DNA from 3 places in the Lysinibacillus sp. FSL W8-0992 genome. Region 2 is predicted to be linked to each of the others. Evidence: riboswitches for the same ligand, from Rfam matches in the RefSeq annotation. Region 2 holds a riboswitch; each other region holds the start of a gene.
The links. A riboswitch is a leader RNA that binds a small molecule or an ion and turns the genes downstream of it on or off. The one in region 2 is predicted to bind cobalamin.

Region 1 (7,003 bases), 530 kb from region 2:
TCTATTATTTTTCTGTTTGATCTTGCTTCTTTTTTAAATACTCTGCACGTATTTTTTCAATTTGCTGCTTTTTATCAAATTTGGTAGGCTTGTTTTTTTCATGATACTTTGCCACAGCTACCTTACCTTTAGTATCCAATTGATATTTCCCCACTTTGTTCACCTACTTTTCTTATCCTTAAAGAAGAATCTATTCACCAAATATAATATACCTTATTTTACTGAAGTAAACCTTATTAGTGTACTATAAACCTTGCATATATCCGTAAAAACATTCAAAACTTCGTAAAGTGATTTATTGCCGAATGGTCATTTATAATCCTTATCTTTACAACATTGATTTTGCTGATTCATTTTAAAATTTTCAGTTAACCTACTAAGATTACTTTTAATTAATTTTCTAAACAAGACCGTCCTGTCCTATATACAGACAAAACCCCCTGAGAATTTTCGTCTCTCAGGGGATTTAGTAACTCAACGTTTTCTATTCCTATATTTTTTTATTTACAATCAATAGGTGGATTGCTGTACTTGTTGACGTAATGTTTTGGCTGCAGCAACCATATGAGTGAGCGCTGCAACTGTTTCAGGTTCTTTTCTCGTTTTCAAACCACAATCTGGGTTGATCCAAAATTGATTTGTCGATAATACTTGTAGGCTATCTTGCATGATACTTAACATTTCTTGTTCGCTCGGCACACGAGGACTATGAATATCATAAACACCTAATCCAATCCCTTTTTTATATGGGTTTATTTGCAGTGATGCAATTAGCTCTCCATGACTGCGTGACGTCTCTATAGATATAACGTCGGCATCCAATGCACTAATTGGTTCAATAAAATCATTGAACTCACAGTAACACATATGTGTATGAATTTGTGTTTCATCCTTTACACTTGCCGTAGCGAGCTTAAAAGCATTCACTGTCCAATCTAAATATGCGCCCCAATGTTCTTTGCGTAAAGGCAAGCCTTCACGCAATGCAGGTTCATCGACTTGAATAATAGAAATGCCAGCCGCTTCTAATGCTTCAACCTCTTTCCTTAGTGCAAGTGCAATTTGATAGGTCACATCTTTTCGCGCGATATCGTCACGTACAAATGACCAGTTCAAAATCGTAACAGGACCTGTTAACATCCCTTTCACATATCGATTTGTTAAACTTTGTGCATAGGCAGTTTCTTTCACTGTCATCGGCGCTTCCCATGCAACATCACCGTAAATAATCGGTGGTTTTACACAACGAGAGCCGTACGAAACGACCCAAGCTTTTTCTGTAAAAGCGAAGCCTGTTAGCTTTTCACCAAAGTATTCCACCATATCCGTACGCTCGAATTCACCATGCACGAGTACATCAATATCTAAATCTTCTTGAATGGCAATCCATCGTTTCGTTTCTTGTGCGACAAATTCAGCATATGCTTCATCTGAAAGCTGTTTTTTACGCCATGCATTACGTGTGCGCTTCACTTCATCAGATTGAGGGAAGCTACCAATCGTAGTCGTTGGAAATAGTGGTAGCTGCAGTGAACGTTGTTGTATAATCTGACGCGCATTAAAATCATTTTGACGTTCAAAATCCTCTGTCGACACCGTTTGTATTTCTTGTTGAACAGCCTGATTATTTCGTACGGGGTGTTTTTTTAATGCTTCAATTGCCTTCATGCTCTCAGAGATAGTATGATTGGACGTATGATTTTTTTCTTTTAAATACTTAGCCACCTCTGATATTTCTGCTAATTTTTCATCAGCAAATGCAAGCGCATTTTTTAAGACAGGCTCTAATTTTGTTTCAAGTGCGGTCGAAATTGGCACATGCTGTAAGCTACATGACGATTGAACCCACAGCTCTTGTGCACTAGTCAGCTGTTCAATTGCCCTAACTGTTGTACTTACCTCTGCTAAATTTGCCCTCCAAATATCTCGTCCATTAACAATTCCTACCGCCAATACTTTATCATGTGGAAAGCCAAATTGACGTAGCGCCTCCATATTTTTCGTATAGCCATGAACAAAATCTAAGCCAAATCCTTGTACAGGGAGTTCAATTAGTGTGTTATAAGCTGATAACGATTCAAAATAGGTTTGTAACATAATATTAGCCTCTGGTACAGCGGCTGCTAATTGTGTATATATTTCTTGCACAAGTTTTACCTCTGCCTCATCTAATGATGTGACTAATGCAGGCTCCTCTAATTGAATCCAGTCAGCACCGGCTGTTACTAGCTCTTGAATAATCTGCGCATACAGTGGTAGTAGTGCTAAAATAAACGCAACTTGTGTTACTTTATCGTAACCTTTTGTTAGCTTGCAAAATGTATATGGCCCAATTAGCGTTGGCTTTGCAGTAATGCCATATACTTCTTTAACCTCAAGGAAATCTGCAAGTATTTTATTGTCTGTTAGTTGCAGAGCTTGACCTTCATATTCAGGGACAATGTAATGATAATTTGTATTAAACCATTTTGTCATTTCACTCGCAACAGCTTCTTTATTTCCACGTGCTACCGCGTAATACGTTTGTAAGTCAATCTTTCCACCTTGCCAGCCGAAACGCTTTGGCACTAAGCCAAACATCATCGCTGTATCAAGCATTCTGTCATACAGTGTGAAATCCCCAACTGTGACAATATCTATACCGCTATGAAGCTGCTTGTCGATACGTGCAAGACGAATTTCTTTAATTTTTTGTAAGAAATCTTCTTCTGTAAGTTCATTTCTCCAAAATGCCTCTAATGCCTTTTTCCATTCACGGTCTTCCCCTATGTATGGGTAGCCTATTACAGTCGTTGTATACGTCATATTCCTTCTCTCCTCTGGTTTAAAATAAAAAAAACCATCTTCCTTTTTAGGAAAATGGTAGTTATTGTCTATCTAAATTAGCTATGACGAGGCGATACGATAATATATTAATTATCGTATATATTCGTTAGTCGCACAGTGCCGATTCGGTCACATCTCACCACCTATTTCCACGTAGGTTATTTGGTGTGTACTAGACATTGGCAGGTCTCCTGGCTTCTCATCAACACGCCTCACAGCCTTCCCAGTTCCCAAGTGGCATATGTGATTTGCTCCGATTTACAGTTGCGGGACAGCGTCGGATTTACACCGACTTCCCTTTTAAGCCAAACTTTCATTTGGCACCAACTCTTACACAATATTCAATTATGTTTCCTACTATAACATATATTTTTCTGAAAAGTATAACTTTTGTGAAGATATAGTAGTTTTTCTGTACAAAGTTACACTTTGAGTAATTTTCAAATGGACTAATTGACGACATAATAATAAAACAATCTACTAATCAGAAAAGGTATTTTAAGTAATTTGTAAAAATATATAGTTATATGAAGAATGAGTGAGGAGGATTACTATGATTGTCGGATTACATCACGTACAATTAACGATTCCAAAAGGTACCGAGGAGCAAGGGAAAGTTTTTTATTGCCATGTGTTAGGGCTCAAAGAAATAGAGAAACCACAATCTCTTAAAGGGCGTGGTGGATTTTGGCTACAAGTTGGTCATCACGAAGTACATGTTGGCACAGAAGACGGCTTTGATCGACTAACAACGAAAGCGCATATTGCCTATCAAGTAGAGGATGTAGCATATTGGAAAAAAGTATTAACAGAGCATCATATCGAAATCCTTGATTCTGTTCCAATTCCTAATTATGAGCGCTTTGAATTTAGAGACCCTTTTGGTAATCGAGTAGAAATTATTCAGCCGATTTAAATTTTCAAAAAGCAGCCTTCAATGGCAGCTTTTTTATTTACAGTTTAAAGTGTTGAACCTCTTTGTTTAAATTCTCTGCCATCGAAAAAAATTCCTATACCTACGTGCTTTTATAAGTACTCTTCGACTCATAAAGTTATTTTTATATCATTCTTTACCCTTATTTTATTTCTCTATTAGCACATTGCCTAGCATTGTTTCTATGAGTAACAATGCATAGTTGCTAGCGTTTTTTGTATGCACTATTTATCAAACTGAAACATTTGTAATGAAACTGTAAATTCAAGCGGTAAAGCCTTATATATCAAGGTTTTTACATAAAGTGCGGCTCCCTGTGGAAACATTTACCTCACAGAACCCCTACTTTTTCATGCTACGATTATTGCAACAGCAAGCAAACAGATATGAATTTACTGCTCGCTTACAGGAGGTAAAAACAGCATGAAAAAACAATTTTTAAAAACTACACTAGCATTATCGATTGGATTTAGCTCATTCGGAATCGTTCAAGCATCCATTGAACCAATCAAAGTTGAGGCTGCAACGACAAATGCACAACATAATGACAAAGCTGTCGCAGCAAAGGCTGAACAACTTATTCAAACAGGAAAAAGTTTAATTGGTAAGGCTACATATAGTAATTCAGTTTACAAGTCTACATATCCTTACAAGTTTTCTTGTGCTTCATTTATTATGTATATTTTTGAACAGAATGGAGTAGATATTGGGACTTATAATGAAAATTATATGATCCAGCAAGGGACATTTGTTCCTAAAAGCCAATTGCAAAAAGGCGACTTAGTATTCTTTAAAAGTAAAAAAACGGGCACAGACCCCGATCATGTAGGTATGTACATTGGAAATAACAAAATTATTCATATGGCTGATTCCAAGCAAAATATCGTCATTTCGGATATGAGTAGTAAGCCTTATTATACTGACAACTACGTATCTGCACGAAGAGTATTACCAACATTACTATCGGCTAACCCTGCGACGAAAGGCGATACAGTTGTTGAAAATGCATTTACTTATAAAAATAAAGTAACAATAAGCTCATTAAATAAAGAACAAAGCTTACAATTTACAGCCCCTGGTTTCGTTGAATATGTTTATCGTAAGAGCGGTGTAAAACTTGGCGCAACAACTCTAAAAGAACAAATGGCTAAAGGAACTACGGTATCACGTGCCAATTTAAAAAAGGGCGACTTAGTGTTCTTTAATAGTGTAAAAGGGTCAAAAAACCCTTCCCTTGTAGGTATCTATGCTGGAGATCAGCGTATCATCGTTCCAACTTCAAGTGGTGTTACTACTAGAGTACTCTTTGTTGATTACTATAAAGAGCATTATTTAACAGCAAAACGCGTATTTTAAGATAATCAGCTGCTATTTGACAGCACGACGTATTATCTTCACTCTATAAAAATAATAAAACATAGCATACAAGCAGTGTAATTACCACGCTTTGTATGCTATGTTTTTGATATAATAAGCGGAACCTTACAACATAAGGATTCTTTCGCATAAGTAACTACTTATGAGTAGTCGCTAGTACGGCCTTACAAAAGGCTATTTTTCCTTTAATTGATTAGCAAATTCAATCATGGATCGACTAGACATAGGGCCCTTTATTAATACAATAGTATCTTTATCAAGTTTTGGTTTAAGTATTTCTAGTACACCTGTGACATCTTTAAATATATGAACTTCCGCAGTTGTTCCATCTTTTTTTGCTTGAGCTGCTATATCTTCAGCTCTTTTTCCAATCGTAATAAGCATTTGAACATCTCTCTGTGCCACCATAGAACCAATCTCACGATGATACTTTTCTTCGAAAAGACCCAATCGCTTTATATCACCTAATATAAGGATTATTTTTTTATCTTTTCCTATCGTATCTAAAACCTTTAAAGCAGCTTCAACCGATGTTGGGTTATTCGTCCATGTATCATCTATAATGGTACTTTCACCGAGACCAGTTGAAAATTCCAGGTGCCTTGCCATCGGTTTAAATGTTTTTAAACGCGAGATTGCAGTTTGGATAGACACTCCCATCTCCTTTATAGCTGCGATAGCCGCTAGCGCATTATACACTTGATGTTCTCCGTAACCAGGTACAAAGATAGTATACTTTTCATTAGATACTTGCAGGATAAATTTCATGCCGTTGTTCGTAAATTCAATGTTAGAAGCTTTGTAATCTGCATGTTGCTGAACGCCAATAGTAATAATTTTCCCTTTAAACTTATGCAAAGGTACTTTTTTTGTATTTTCATCATCACCATTGATGATTAACGTGCCATCCTCCGACAACCCTTCTAAAATTTCAGACTTTGCTTTTATATAGCCCTCAAGATTTTTACACCCATCTAAATGATGCACACCAATATTGGTAATAATTCCAATTGTCGGTTTGTAGATCATACATTGATGTTTAATGTTACCTGTATTCCCCAGACCTAGCTCAAATACAGCTGCTTTCGTTGTTTTATCGATGCCCGTTAAATACGGTAAAGATTGGCGAGGCTCATTTTTGCTACTAACTGATGCCTGCACATTCCAATCTTTACTTGCAATATGTTTAATCATTTCTTTTGTTGTTGTTTTTCCACATGTTCCGGTTAATGCGACAACTGGTATATCAAAAAGGCCTCTATAGTATTCAATAAACTTCCAGTATGCCTGCAAAGTACTTTTTACTTGAATAACGGTTGTATTCTCGAATGCGTTTTTAAGTTCACTTAAAGGTTTATCTGAAATGACGAGGGATGGCCCCTTATGGTCGATTTCCTTCCAATTAATTGACTCACTTTTATTAATGAACATTAGTGTATTTTTCTGTGTCAAATCATGGCGGTTATAATAAATAGCATGTTTGACAAACCAGTGCTCAGAACCGCTTACTAAAACCCCTTGTAGTAACTTTCTAATCACAGTCACACTTATATTTTGCACGTTAACTCCGTCCCCCCTCTCATTATAGTATGAAAATTGATAGCTAGAAGTTTGGGTAAAGGAGCGTATCCTTCACTATTTCTAGCAACGACTATTATTTGTTGATTTACTTTATCTTTTATTCAGAGCGCTCCTTTCTAGTAGATTACTATACAATATTATTAAATGATCTCATGTGACACAGTATTTATCCTGTTGCCATTGCATCCATCATTACCTTGTATCTCTAAATGATTTTTTTATTTTTAAATCTGCTGCCAAATCGGAAATTTGTTTACTATACATATCTCCCTTTATCAGGACAAT
Region 2 (7,003 bases):
GCAGTAATTTCGCATAGTATTGGAAAGGGATTTTTGCGCCTAAAATGATAAAAGCACTCATTACAATAAATGTAATGAGTGAAATAAGTTCATCTCTCACGATAAGCGACAATAGCAGTAACCCCAAGGAAAACGTCATTTTTTCTAACGGATGAACGGACGCTAGTTTATTCATATAAGCATACTTATCAATGAGTAACATCCGTTTAACCTTCCTTATGCTTGCCGCGCATATAGCCTACGAAATAGCCAATAAAGCCAGCACCAATCGCAGCCTGTAATACGAATAATAAGCTTTCAATTTCACCACTTGGTGGCTCCCATAAGCTCTCAAACCATGGTTCATATTCTGCATTAATTTCACCGATTGCAGCTTCAGCTTCTCCGTCTGCACCACCGAATTCTGCACCTTTTTGTACGAAAAGAGGGATGATTGCTAAAAGTACAACGACAGCTAGTAGCAGTAAATTTTTCTTCATCCTAATGTGCCTCCTTTGCTGAGAAAACACGTAGTGCCTTTAATTCGCTCACATTGTATTTTTTTAAGAAATTCATAACGATAACTGTTAAAATTCCTTCACTAATTGCTAGAGGGATTTGTGTTAAAGCAAAAATACCTGCAAATTTTGTGAATGAAGCCATAAAGCCTCCTACTTCAGAAGGGAAAGCCAATGCTAATTGAACTGAAGTGACAACATATGTACCTAAGTCCCCAAGCATCGCTGCAAAAAAGACAGCAATAGAGAATGATAGACCGATTTTTTGAGAACCTTTAAAGACATAATACGCAATAATTGGTCCTACAATTGCCATAGAGAAAGCATTCGCACCTAAAGTGGTAATACCACCATGCGCTAAAAGTAATGATTGGAATAATAAAACGATTGTGCCAATCACACTCATGGCTAATGGTCCGAAAAGAACTGTACCAAGGCCAACACCAGTAGGATGTGAGCAACTTCCTGTTACTGATGGAATTTTCAGTGCCGATAAGACGAATGCGAATGCACCTGATAAGCCTAATATCATTTTCGTTTCAGGATTTTCGTCAATTGTTTTTCGAATAGAACGTAATCCTAAAATAATAAATGGAATCGAAATAACCCACCAAAAAATCGCCCATTCAATCGGCAAAAATCCTTCCATGATATGCATGGCAAACGCTCGTTTTGGTACTAGTAAAAGAGCCACTAAGAAATAACTAAGTTTCCAAAAAGAAAATTTCAAAACCTTTCCTCCTCAACAGTAATTTTCGAATGTAGCGTGCGCAATAAAAAAAGCACTTCTCCGTTTCGGAAAAAGTGCATAGCTGAAAAAGCAAATAGAACTGTCATTTGCCAAGCCGCACACCTATCCTCGTAGGTTGAAACGATCACGATTTTCTCGGCAGGTCTCCTGGCTTTAGTTCAACATTTTATAGGCCTTCCCGTCCTATGGACAGTGACATTTTCTATAAAATTCCCTAGTACAGTGGCGGGACCGCGCCGGACTTGAACCGGCTTCCCTTTTAAGCAAAATGTATACACTTCGCACCGAAAAAAGATGAAGTTGTGAGTTTTCACGAAGAAGTGTAACATGTTTTTCCAATCATAAGCTATCCTTTTTTTTGTAAAAAATTTTTTATAAAATAACAATCTAGAAAATTCAGATAAATGTCAGAGAAAATCTATCAATTTTAATGAAATATTTGTTGAAATTTTATTAAAAATCTAATAAATAAAAAAGAAATGTTGAAAAGTATAAAAATGATAGGCTATGATAGAAACAGTTTTATATTCGTTTTATTAACATTTCATTTCAAAATTTAAATATAAATCCATCATTAAGTGCTCGATATACTTCGAGATAATAGGGAAATCGGTGTAAATCCGATACAGCCCCCGCTACTGTAATAGCTGATGAAATCGCAATGCCACTGAAAACTTGGGAAGGCGCGAAAGTAAGAGGAAGCTTAAGTCAGGAAACCTGCTTAGTTGATGATATGCAAACTTTTCGGAGGGAGAAGTGAAGCGAGAGCGGATACGTGTATATTCGTTTTTATTTTGGCTTCTATAAAACCTTTACTCTTCGATATCGAGTAAAGGTTTTTTCTTTTTCCTAAAAGTAGAATGAGGGGAGAAAAGCAATGACAACTTGGAATTTAGAGGGCATGAAAACCCATCTTTTTATTTGTAATGGTAGTAGTTGCATGAAAAAAGAAGCTGAGGAAATTACGCTCGCAATACGAGACGAAATAGAGAAATTAGCACTCGATAAGGAAATACATACGACAAGAACGCGTTGTAATGGCAGATGTAAAGATGCTTGTGTTGTGATCGCGTACCCACAGGGAAATTGGTATCGTATACCAACAGTTGAGCATGGTAGAACACTTGTACAAGATTTAAACCATGATTCTTTACACAGCGAGCATGTTTTTACACTGACAGAAGGTACGTTGCAACGTACCCCACAAACAACAGCCATTAAAGGCATCGACAAGGTGAAAGAGGGGTAAAAAATGGCGCAAAAAGGAAAGATTTTTGTTGTAGGCTTTGGACCTGGAGATTTCAAGCATATTACGACACGTGCTGTAGAGGCATTACAACAAAGTGAATTTATTATCGGTTATAAAACGTATGTTGAGCTCATTCAAGATTTAGTAAGTGCGAAGTCGATTGTTAGTACTGGTATGACAGAAGAAGTGTCACGAGCACAAGAAGCGGTACGTCAAGCGGAGGCTGGAAATATCGTTTCTGTTATTTCGAGTGGTGACTCAGGCGTATATGGGATGGCTGGACTTGTATATGAAGTACTAATTGAGCTTGGGTGGACGGAAGCAACAGGTGTTGAAGTCGAAATTGTGCCAGGAATTTCTGCTATTAATTCGTGTGCAAGTTTGCTAGGCGCACCGATTATGCATGATTCTTGCACGATTAGTTTAAGCGATCATTTAACACCTTGGAATTTAATTGCAAAGCGTGTGGAAGCTGCGGCGATGGCCGATTTTGTCATTGCGTTATATAACCCAAAAAGTGGTCGCCGTACACGTCAAATTGTAGAAGCCCAACGGATTTTACTAGAATATCGATCACCGGATACACCTGTAGGACTTGTGAAAAGTGCCTACCGTGATCGTCAGGAAATAACGATGACGACTTTAGCAGAGATGCTCGAGCATGATATCGGCATGTTAACTACAGTTATTATTGGAAATTCATCGACATTTTTCTATGACAATAAAATGATTACACCGCGTGGCTATCAGCGCAAATATACACTTGGAGAAGAAAAACAGCCTTTACGTCCACACCAGCGTTTAAGAGAAGAAAATGAGCCGTGGGCAATGAACCAAGAAACAGGTACTGCAAGTCATGACTTTGCTGCAGATCCAAATGCAGGACGTCTGAAAAGTAGTATTGCGATAGCACCTGCGCCTGTATCGGTACAAGAAAAATCATCTCTAGAAATGGCAGCAACTGCACTAGCCATGGTGAAAGGAACAACTGTCACAAAGGCTACAACGAAGTTAGTTCAGCAAAAAATGGAGTCGATTTTTGAACTTGCTGTTAGTCCTGGGGTAGCGAATAAATTTTTCACTCCACAGCAAATGATGACGTTAGCTGAAGTTGTGGGAGATGAAGGCACGATGGAATATACACCTGACCATCAAATTCATTTAAAAATTCCAACGACAGAGCCAGAAATTATTACTGAAAAGTTAAGAGAAGTAGGCTTTTTACTCGCACCAATTGGGGATGTGCTGTCATTAAAGGCTTGTGACTTCTGTTATGGCGAGAAGGCAGATTCAATTCCATATGCAGAGGAGATTCAAGCAAAACTTGGTGGGTTGTCGTTGCCTAAAACGCTGAACATTGGCTTTAATGGCTGTGGCATGGCGTGTTATCGTGCAGTATTTGACGATATAGGTATCGTCTATCGGAAAAGTAAATTTGATGTTTTTATCGGTGCGAAACCAGTAGGGCGTACTGCACATGCAGCACAGCCAGTTGTAGAGGGACTAGAGCCAGAACAGCTTATTCCGCTTATTACAGACATTATTGAGGAATATAAGGCAAATGCACATCCAAATGAACGCTTATTTAAGTACTTCAAACGGTTGAAAAAAATATTGCATTTTACGTATCAAGATATGTCGTCAAAAATAAAAGTAGAGCCAGCTCCGTGCGGCGACTAGTGAGGAGATAAAAGATGAAAGCAATTTTATTTGTTGGCCATGGTAGCCGTTTAGCAGCAGGAAATGACGAGGTACGAACGTTTATAGAGCAAATGACGCCACGTATCGATGAAAGCTTTTTAGTAGAAACATGTTTTTTAGAGTTTGCCTCGCCAAACATTGAAGATGGTATAACGAATTGTGTGAAGAAGGGTGCTACAGAGGTACATGTAATCCCGATTATTTTACTTCATGCTGGTCATTCAAAAATGCATATTCCAGCAGAAATCGAACATGCACGTGAGCATTATCCAAATATTACATTCACGTATGGACAAACAATCGGTATTCATGACGAAATTTTTGCTATTTTAGAAGACCGCTTAGCAGAAATCGACTTCAATACTGAGGAAGAACATAAAGATACTGCTATTTTATTAATTGCACGTGGTGGCAGTGACCCAGCGGCAAATGGTGATTTTTATAAAATTACACGTTTGTTATGGGAAAAACTAAACGTTCAGTATGTGGAAAGCGCATTTATGGGCGTGACAGATCCGCGTGTTGAAGAAGGCATTGAACGCTGTGTCAAGCTCGGTGCTAAAAAAATTATTATGTTACCGTACTTTTTATTCACAGGTATTTTAATGGAACGTATGAATGGCATGTGCAAGCAATTTAATGAGCAATATCCTGACTGTGATATCCAAATTGCTAATTATTTTGGCTACCATGATCGTTTACAAAATGTGTTGTTAAACCGTATTGAACAAGCTGTGAATGGTACATCAACAGGTATGCAGGATTTAGAAAATTATCGTGCTTATGCGGCGGTACATGGACATGCGCATCATCATCACCATCATGACCATGATCACGACCACGACCATGACCATGACCATGACCATGACCATGACCACCATCATGACCACGAGCATGATCACCATCACGATCATCATCATGACGAGGAGCTAGTAAAATGATTTTCATGTTAGCAGGTACGAGCGATGCAAGGAATCTAGCACTTGAATTGCAGTCAGTGGGCTATGCGATTACGGCTACAGTTGTTACTGATTCGGCTGCTACAAGCCTTGCAGAGGTAGGTCTACCACATTTAGTTGGTAGACTAACTGCTGAGGAAATGGCAGCAATACTTACAGAACAAGGGTATCGCTTAGTTGTCGATGCCTCACATCCATTTGCAGAGGAAGCTTCTAAAAATGCGATGGCAGCAGCAAAGAGTGCTGGCGTTCCATACATTCGTTATGAACGCGCAAATGAACATTACGAACACCCTCTTATTACAGTTGTTAAAGATTATGAGGAAGCAGCACAGTTAGCAGCTGTAAAACGAGGCGTGATTATGCTGACAACTGGCAGTAAAACACTTGCAACGTTTACAAAGGTGTTACAAGGCTTAGAAAATACACGTGTTATTGCACGTATGCTTCCTCGCCTTGATAATATGGAAAAATGTGAAGCACTTGGTGTGGCGCAAAGAGATATTGTTGCTATTCAAGGTCCCTTTTCAAAAGAATTAAACGAAGCACTATTTCGTCAATACGATGTTACATTGATGATTACAAAAGAAAGTGGCAAAGTCGGCTCAGTCGATGAAAAGCTAGACGCTGCACTTGCCTGTGGTATTGAAACGATTTTAATCGCACGACCAAATATTCAATATGGCCAACAATACTCCTCATTTGAGGAAGTACTACAAGCTGTACAACACATACTATAGGAGGCAAACCAAATGGATTTCAAAACAGATTTCAAACCATTAACAGTAGACCCAGACAAAATTTATGATTATAGTTTCTCGATAATTGCAGAGGAAATGGGCGAACATGATTTTACAGAAGATGAGTGGAAAATTGTCCGTCGTATTATCCACGCTTCTGCTGACTTCGAATTAGGACGTAGCGTCATTATTACACCAGGTGCAATTGAAGCAGGCATTAAGTCGATCCTTGCAGGTCGTCATGTCATTGCTGATGTACAAATGATTGAAAGTGGTTCAGGAAAAAAACGTTTCCAAAAGCATGGTGGGGATTTACACTGCTATATCGCAGATGAAGACGTTTCGATTGAAGCGAAAAAACAAAATACAACGCGTGCCATAATCTCAATGCAAAAGGCAACAAAATTACACGAAGGTGGCATTTATGCAATTGGAAATGCACCGACAGCCTTACTAGAGTTAATTCGCTTAATTAAAGAAGGCTTAGCGAAACCGGACTTAATTATTGGTATGCCAGTAGGCTTTGTGTCAGCAGCAGAGTCGAAAGAAGAGCTTTTAAAGCTAGAGGGGATTCCTTATATTACAAATGTTGGACGTAAAGGCGGTAGTACAGTGACGGTTGCTGCTTTAAATGCCGTTTCATTATTAGCGGACGAACAGGCGAAAAAATAATGGAGCGGAAGCCAAAAAAGGATCCTAAAGACATGCGTCACGGTTATACAACGGGAGCCTGTGCAACTGCAGTTACGAAAGCCGCTTTACTAGCCCTTATTACAAATGAAGAGCAGGAAACGAGTACGATTCATTTGCCAATAGGGCGAGATGCAACATTTACAATTGAAAAATGTACGTTTGGAAGCAACGTAGTAAGCTGTGAGACGATTAAGGATGCTGGTGATGATCCAGATGCGACACACAAAGCCCTTATTATTGGCACGGTAAGTTGGGCTGATACACCAGGGATACATTTAGATGGCGGTATTGGCGTCGGGCGAGTAACAAAGCCCGGCTTACCTGTTGCTGTTGGAGAAGCAGCGATTAACCCTGTACCACGTAAAATGATACATAGTACCGTGCAAGATGTGCTTGAAGAGTTTCAAATTAAT
Region 3 (7,003 bases), 310 kb from region 2:
ATTGGGTATTTATTGTCTATAGCTTGAATGTCAAAACAGTCGATGAACTCGTTTGGAGATACAACATCATAGAATATCGGTTTGTTTTGTTCCATAAATATCATGTCATCTTTTATAGTTATAGCAAGAACACCGCTGTTTGTTTCAATCGTATAGCGATTCTTGAAAAGTTTATTTAAATGCATCAGAATCGCGAAAGAGCCAATTGTGGCATGACCACATAAATCAACTTCTTCTTTTGGTGTAAAATACTCAATTTTATAATCCGCAATTTCAGATTCTGCTATAAATGCAGTTTCCGCATAGCCCAGTTGTTTGGCTATTGCCATTTTTTGAGTAGTGGTCAATGTATTCTCCATAAATACTACTCCTGCTTTATTTCCACCTTTATGATCCTTGCTAAATGCGCTTGCAACATAAACGGATATTTTCATAAAACACCTTCCTTCCACACTTATAGGAAATTGTAGCATAGAAAACACGATGTATAAATGTTGTTGGAAAAATTCGCTATAAAGCAAGAAACAAACTATTTTTTAGCATCTGACCTCGCCAAAAATAGTTTGTTTACAGTCTGAGCGTGACTCTATATGTGTCACTCTTTCTTTAATTAATTTTTAATGTTCCCTTAGTTGTTTGCAGTTCACGGTCTCGTGGTCTTGCTGCCTTATACCATTGCAAGCAAAGTGTAAAAATTATTATGGCATCAATTATATCTCCACCATAGTACATAACCATACTTCCGATTTCTGCTTGTTCTATCGGAACACCTTTAGGAGGATGAGCATAAATATACTTCGATAATATTCCATGTCCTGCTAATGCAATAATTAAAACTATTGCTCTGTAAATAAAGGATTTCCTATGATATACAGGATCAAAATAAATGATAGAAACAGTAAACAAATAGCCTGCAATGAATACATGTAAATGGAAAATTACATGTATTAGACTATTGTCGTGCATTAATGTATATAGGTTAGTAGTGTACAATATCCAAAGTCCACCTATATTTAGAAAGCTAGTGACTAGTGGATGAATAAGTATACGTGCTAGCCAACTTCTTAAAATTCTTGAAAGCCCCCGAGCTAATGGGGTGCTTAAAGTTCTAAGTATTAATGTCATAGGCGCTGCAAGTACAATGAATAACGGTGCTAGCATACCCAAAAGTAAATGGCTAAACATGTGTGCTGTAAAATCTATAGAAGCACGATTGGCTAAAGGACCTACAACAGCACTAATCGCCAATAAAATTCCAAAAACAAAACTTACTATACGATAAAATGGCCATGTTTTATAATTACGATTTGTAATTACAGTAGCACTAATATACAAAATTAATATGGTAATAAACAAAATTAAAAAAACTAGTTGAGGATGAATGATTCCAAAACCATCCTGACTAGGACCACCCTCTAATATTTGGTGATGGTCAGCGTTCATTAGTGGTAGCCTCTACTTGAAGATTTTTATTGCTAGTACGAACAGCAAGATAAAGTCCGATTATGAGAATAATTGCAGCAAGTACATTCCAAATTACATCGTATACGATAACATTTTCTACATACCTAATCTGGTGTATTCGCATTAGCTTATGTTGAATGATGCCATCATATAATTGGAAACCTCCTGCACCTAGTAACATGCCACCAACCCATCTCTTCAACCAAAACCCACTTTTACGACGAATATCTGCAAGTAAAAATAATCCTGCAATAGTAGCAAACCAACTAATTGCATGGAATATCCCATCAGAAATTAAGCCAATATCCGTTGTAGACTTATCATAAAAATGATGCCAGCGAAATAATTGATGAAAAATAGTCTCATCTATAAAAGCTACTAGGCCTATCCCAAATAGAAACCCTGACAATAAATTCCGGCTTACATAAACTTGTGTACTGTTATGATTGTTTATGATGGTCATTCCATCCCCCCTACATTTAGTTTTTCGTCCTTATCATTCCCTAATTTTTAATATTTTAACCCAACTTCACCTAGCGTATCATGCTAAAACTTCTTCTTTAAAGATATTATTTTTAACATCTATACCCCTACCTAGTCATCTATTGTTTCCATTAAAAAAGAGCTAGCTCAAGCCAGCTCTTTACTTTTAATTAGTTGTTTAAAACGACACGACTCCAAAGGCAGAAATCAATGAAGGAGAATCACACTTTCTTTAATGCTTGCCAAAATTCAGCGCTATTTGTTCTACGATAAAATTTATGGAAAGGTTCATTTGGGCGAGCGTGTTTCTGATAATGCCTGATAATTTGTTGTAGAAAGCTTTCTATTTTTTGTACTGAAACTCTTTTAGCAAATAGTGTACCCGCCTTTGCATTAGCCCCCATCGGCACGGCACCTAAGTAAACATCGAAGCTATCCTTTTGATAAACAAGCCCAATATCATCATATACAGCATTATAGCAAGCCGATGCACAGCCATTAATATTTAACCGTAGTCTAGAAGGCACAGTTTCCTCATGTAATGCTTCGTATAGGTGTTCGGTTATTTCGGCAGCCTCCATTTTATCTCCATCACAAAAATCACATGCTTTTATCGCAACGATAGGACCTTGCTTTGCTATATATAAGCCTGCTTCTTGAAGCTCATTGATAATTTCCTTCACGTTTATAGTTGGGACGGACAAAAGGATACTATAGGAAGCCGAGTATTTAATTGCGCCGCTTTCACCTACAACCTCAGCAATTTTTTGAAATTGAGCTGGTGTATAATGCTTATTGATAATACCTGGACTTACTGCAAGGCGTGTAAAATTTCCATTTGTATTTAGTTTTTCAAATGTTCGATCTGGTGTATTTGAACGAAAGGCATTCATTGTTTGTTCTCCTTATGAAAAAGAGCTAGCAAGTAGCTAGCTCTTTCGATTGTTATTTAAAAGTTTTCAGGATAAAAACCTTTTGCTAAAATTTCAATAGCCTCTGCAGCACGAACCCCTTCAGAAGCTGCTGAAAGTGGTAAAATGACAAAGCGTTCATTTTTCACAGCATCTGTTTCTTTTAATGCCGGATCACTTTTTAGGAATTTAATTTTGTCTTCTGCTGTTTGGGAACCATAATCAATTACGACAATGACTTCAGGGTTACGTTCAACTGTTTCTTCTTTTGATACCGTTGTCCAGCCCGATTCAACATCGCCAAAAATGTTTTTACCACCAGCAACTGTGACAAGTTCATCCATAAAGTTTTGTGCCGCTGTAAAGACTTCCTTGTCCCCACTATCGAAAACTAGAACACGTAATTCTTCTTCACCTTGTGGTAACTTTGCGCGAACAGCATCAACATCCTTTGTCATCTGTTCAATTAATGCCTCTCCGCGGTCTTCAACACGGAAGATTTTTGCAATATTACGGATATCCGTAAATATATCCTCTAACGTTGGTTTTGTAATACTTGAAGAAGTATGTAAATATGTGTGAATACCAAGTGCTTCTAACTCTTCTGGTGTACCAACACCCTTTTCGCTAAAGCCACTTTTCCACCCAGCGTATAAAAAATCCGCTTCACTATCAATTACTTGTTCTTTTGTCGGATACTGCTCCGCTATCACTGGTACTTTATCGTAAGCTGCTTGTAAAGGTTCATAAATTTTATCATCTAAATAAGCAGTACCAACCATTGAATCTTCTAAACCTAATGCTAGCATTATTTCTGTAACGTGCTGATTTAAGCTAATCGCCTTTTTAGGAGCTTCTGTATAAACTTGTGTCGTATCGTTATTATCAATTGTTACTTCTTTTGCCTCTGCTTGTGCTGGTTCAATGTTTTCACTTTGTGCAGCTGATTCTGAATCATCTTTTGCACTACAAGCGCCTAAAATGCTCAATAGTGCCATCGCAAGAACTAGCCACATGCCTTTCCATTTGTTCATGTTTGTTTCTCCTTTAGTTTGTAATTTTTCATCTTTATAGTAAGAAATCAATGACTTCTTTGCTACTGATTACGAGCACTTCTTGACGCTTCATTTCCTGGTAAAAGCATGAATTGCTGTTTGCTACGGTTCCTGCTTAAACTACTGTACTTCAAAATGGACACAAAAAACCCTCTTGTTTCCAAGAGGGCGGCATAGTGAAAAAACAATGGTTATTCAACCAATCACTATTCCCATCCTCGTGGTGTTAAGTAAAATAATATATATTGGCAGGTATCCTGGCTTAGGTTCAACGTTTATACGTCTTCCCATAGTTAAACTACAGTGACTGTGTTGTATAAACTCCCCATTTACAGTTGCGGGACAGCATCGGATTTACACCGATTTCCCTTTTAAGCAAATGATAGAAACCATTTGCACCAATATATAGAAGTATTAAGTTATAAAAATAGCCTAGCAGAAGTAATTTTTGTTTTCAATCACACAAAAAAATCCATAACTAATAATTATGAATAATTGACTACTATTCAAACATAAACGAGAACTATTCTACTCGAAATGTTTTTTAGCACTATCTGTTACAATAGGAATATAGGAAAAATAGAAATGAGGATTTTTTATGTATAAAACGATTGGTGTGCTCGCACATGTCGATGCAGGAAAGACAACCTTTTGTGAACAACTACTATTCCATACGAACAGTATTCAAACGCGTGGAAGAGTCGATCACCAAGATACTTTTTTAGATAATCATACTATCGAACAAGCTCGTGGTATTACCATTTTTGCCGAACAAGGACGGATGCAAATTGGGGATGATACATACACACTAATTGATACACCTGGGCATGTCGACTTTTCACCAGAGATGGAACGCGCAATTCGTGTAATGGATTACGCCATTATTATCGTAAGCGCTGTAGAGGGTGTACAAGGACATACTGAAACCGTGTGGCAATTGCTACGTCAATACAACGTCCCAACCTTCTTCTTTATTAATAAGATAGATCGTGAAGGCGCTGATGTAGATGCCGTTATGAAGCAGCTTCGAAAGGAATGTTCGAAGGACGTACTTTTAATAGAAGACCCATTGCGTACAGATTATGTCCAGAGCCACATTGCTGAATGGCTAGCTGAACGTGATGAACAACTACTCGATGCCTATTTGACAGAAACTCTCGATGCACAAACATGCCTATTACAGTTGCAAAAGTTGATTAAACAAGAGCAAGCATTTCCTTGCTTTACTGGTGCGGCATTAAAGGATATTGGAATAAAAGAATTTTTATCACAGCTCCCTCTACTTACGGAGACTCGATTCGACCATCAAGCACCATTTCAAGGTGAGGTATTTAAAATCCGCCATGATGGAACTCAACGGTTAACGTTTATCAAAGCATTGCAAGGAACTTTACATACACGCCAAGACTTTACATTTGGTGATGTGACTGAAAAAATAACTGAAATTCGTTTATATAATGGTAGCCGTTTTGACACAACACAAGAAGTGCAAGCAGGAGAAATTTTCGCGGTTAAAGGGCTTAGTCTAGCAAAAGTCGGTGATATTTTAGGTAGTACAATACCTCCTCAGCCATATGAGCTTGTGCCTACGTTACAAGCTAAAGTACAGTATGATGGACAACAGCATATAAAAGAAGTTTTACAAGTATTCCGTTTACTAGAAGCGGAGGAACCATCGTTGCGAGTCGTTTGGCATGAGAAATTCCAAGAAATCCATGTACATATTATGGGGGTTATTCAACTTGAAGTACTTACTGAAGTGTTAAAAAATCGCTTTTCACTTTCTGTTACTTTTGGTGAGCCAAAAATCTTATATATGGAATCAATCGTAACAACTGTAACAGGATACGGTCATTTTGAGCCTTTAAAGCATTATGCTGAGGTACACCTGTTAATGGAGCCTAATATTCGTGGAACTGGTAACACTTTTGTTAACGCTTGTCATGCTGATGATTTATCAGTTGGAAACCAACGACTAATTGAAAAACATCTATTTGAACGAGAGCATCACGGTGTTTTAACTGGCTCCCCAGTGACAGATGTATGCTTCACCCTTTTGACAGGACGTGCTCATATCAAGCATACAGAGGGTGGCGATTTTCGCGAAGCAACTTTCCGTGCACTTCGACAAGGGCTGGAGCAAGCCGAAAATATATTGCTTGAACCATATTATCGCTTTAAATTGAAAGCATCGAATGATTTTATCGGTCGTATGATGAACGATATCCAGCAAGCAGATGGGACTTTTGATGACCCTCTATTAACAGAGGAACAAGTAACATTAACAGGACGTGTTCCTGTTGCAACATTTATGCATTATAGTACTACTTTCGCTGCTTATACAAACGGCAAAGGGTCAATATCGTTACAATTTGATGGCTATGATAAATGCCATAATAGTGAAGAAATAATTGCGCAAATCAATTACAATAAACAGGCAGATCCCGACTATACATCATCAAGTATTTTTTGTGCGAAAGGAAAGGGCTATTCAGTTCCTTGGTATGAGGCAAAAGAAGCCATGCATTGCTTGTAATTATCCGAGAAACCGCATTTTCGAAAGCATAACAGCGATTGGGGATGGTTTATCGGTTATTTAGCAAGTTTTATTGGCGATTTGAATGGTTTTATCGGCGATTCAGCGACTTTTATCGGCGATTTGAATGGTTTTATCGGCGATTCAGCGACTTTTATTGGCGATTTGAATGGTTTTATCGGCGATTTAGCGACTTTTATCGGCGATTTGAATGGTTTTATTGGCGATTCAGCGACTTTTATCGGCGATTTTAAAGGTTTTATCGGCGATTCAGCGACTTTTATCGGCGATTCAGCCAGTTTTTATAGCGATTTCAAAAATTATCCATAAAAAATGACAAAAGGCATCGAGAACATCTCGATGCCTTTTATATTAATCCTATAAAGCTTTTTTCGCTTTCGCAACAAAGTTATTCGCTGATTCCACAATTACGTAACCATTACTATTCGAAAAATCAACAAGAACCGAACCTGGTTTACTCTTTAAAATTTGTAATTGCTCAATTAATTGGAGCAATAATTGATGACCATTGCCTCTTGGATGCCAATTTAAAT

Region 1: it holds a riboswitch for cobalamin, as region 2 does, so the genes downstream of both, metE (5-methyltetrahydropteroyltriglutamate--homocysteine S-methyltransferase) here and NSQ74_RS13435 (energy-coupling factor ABC transporter permease) in region 2, are expected to answer to the same signal.
Region 3: it holds a riboswitch for cobalamin, as region 2 does, so the genes downstream of both, NSQ74_RS15220 (ABC transporter substrate-binding protein) here and NSQ74_RS13435 (energy-coupling factor ABC transporter permease) in region 2, are expected to answer to the same signal.

The regions. Positions count from the first base shown of each region.
Region 1 is NZ_JBBOZQ010000001.1:3,222,522-3,229,524, forward strand. Features, by position in the region: gene NSQ74_RS16245 (hypothetical protein) at 5-154, opposite strand; gene metE (5-methyltetrahydropteroyltriglutamate--homocysteine S-methyltransferase) at 511-2,805, opposite strand; cobalamin riboswitch at 2,991-3,169, opposite strand; gene NSQ74_RS16255 (VOC family protein) at 3,380-3,742, shown strand; gene NSQ74_RS16260 (C40 family peptidase) at 4,184-5,116, shown strand; gene NSQ74_RS16265 (UDP-N-acetylmuramoyl-tripeptide--D-alanyl-D-alanine ligase) at 5,312-6,697, opposite strand; gene NSQ74_RS16270 (Mur ligase family protein) at 6,911-7,003, opposite strand, start outside.
Region 2 is NZ_JBBOZQ010000001.1:2,696,049-2,703,051, forward strand. Features, by position in the region: gene cbiQ (cobalt ECF transporter T component CbiQ) at 1-202, opposite strand, end outside; gene NSQ74_RS13430 (energy-coupling factor ABC transporter substrate-binding protein) at 207-479, opposite strand; gene NSQ74_RS13435 (energy-coupling factor ABC transporter permease) at 481-1,227, opposite strand; cobalamin riboswitch at 1,369-1,552, opposite strand; cobalamin riboswitch at 1,808-1,987, shown strand; gene NSQ74_RS13440 ((2Fe-2S) ferredoxin domain-containing protein) at 2,126-2,497, shown strand; gene cobJ (precorrin-3B C(17)-methyltransferase) at 2,501-4,177, shown strand; gene NSQ74_RS13450 (sirohydrochlorin chelatase) at 4,192-5,139, shown strand; gene cobK (precorrin-6A reductase) at 5,136-5,897, shown strand; gene NSQ74_RS13460 (precorrin-8X methylmutase) at 5,910-6,569, shown strand; gene NSQ74_RS13465 (cobalt-precorrin-5B (C(1))-methyltransferase) at 6,569-7,003, shown strand, end outside.
Region 3 is NZ_JBBOZQ010000001.1:3,009,215-3,016,217, reverse strand. Features, by position in the region: gene NSQ74_RS15240 (PhzF family phenazine biosynthesis protein) at 1-434, opposite strand, end outside; gene NSQ74_RS15235 (cytochrome c oxidase assembly protein) at 607-1,443, opposite strand; gene NSQ74_RS15230 (DUF2243 domain-containing protein) at 1,433-1,927, opposite strand; gene NSQ74_RS15225 (precorrin-3B methylase) at 2,169-2,840, opposite strand; gene NSQ74_RS15220 (ABC transporter substrate-binding protein) at 2,897-3,892, opposite strand; cobalamin riboswitch at 4,144-4,331, opposite strand; gene NSQ74_RS15215 (translation factor GTPase family protein) at 4,512-6,449, shown strand; gene NSQ74_RS15210 (hypothetical protein) at 6,531-6,779, shown strand; gene NSQ74_RS15205 (hypothetical protein) at 6,828-7,003, opposite strand, start outside.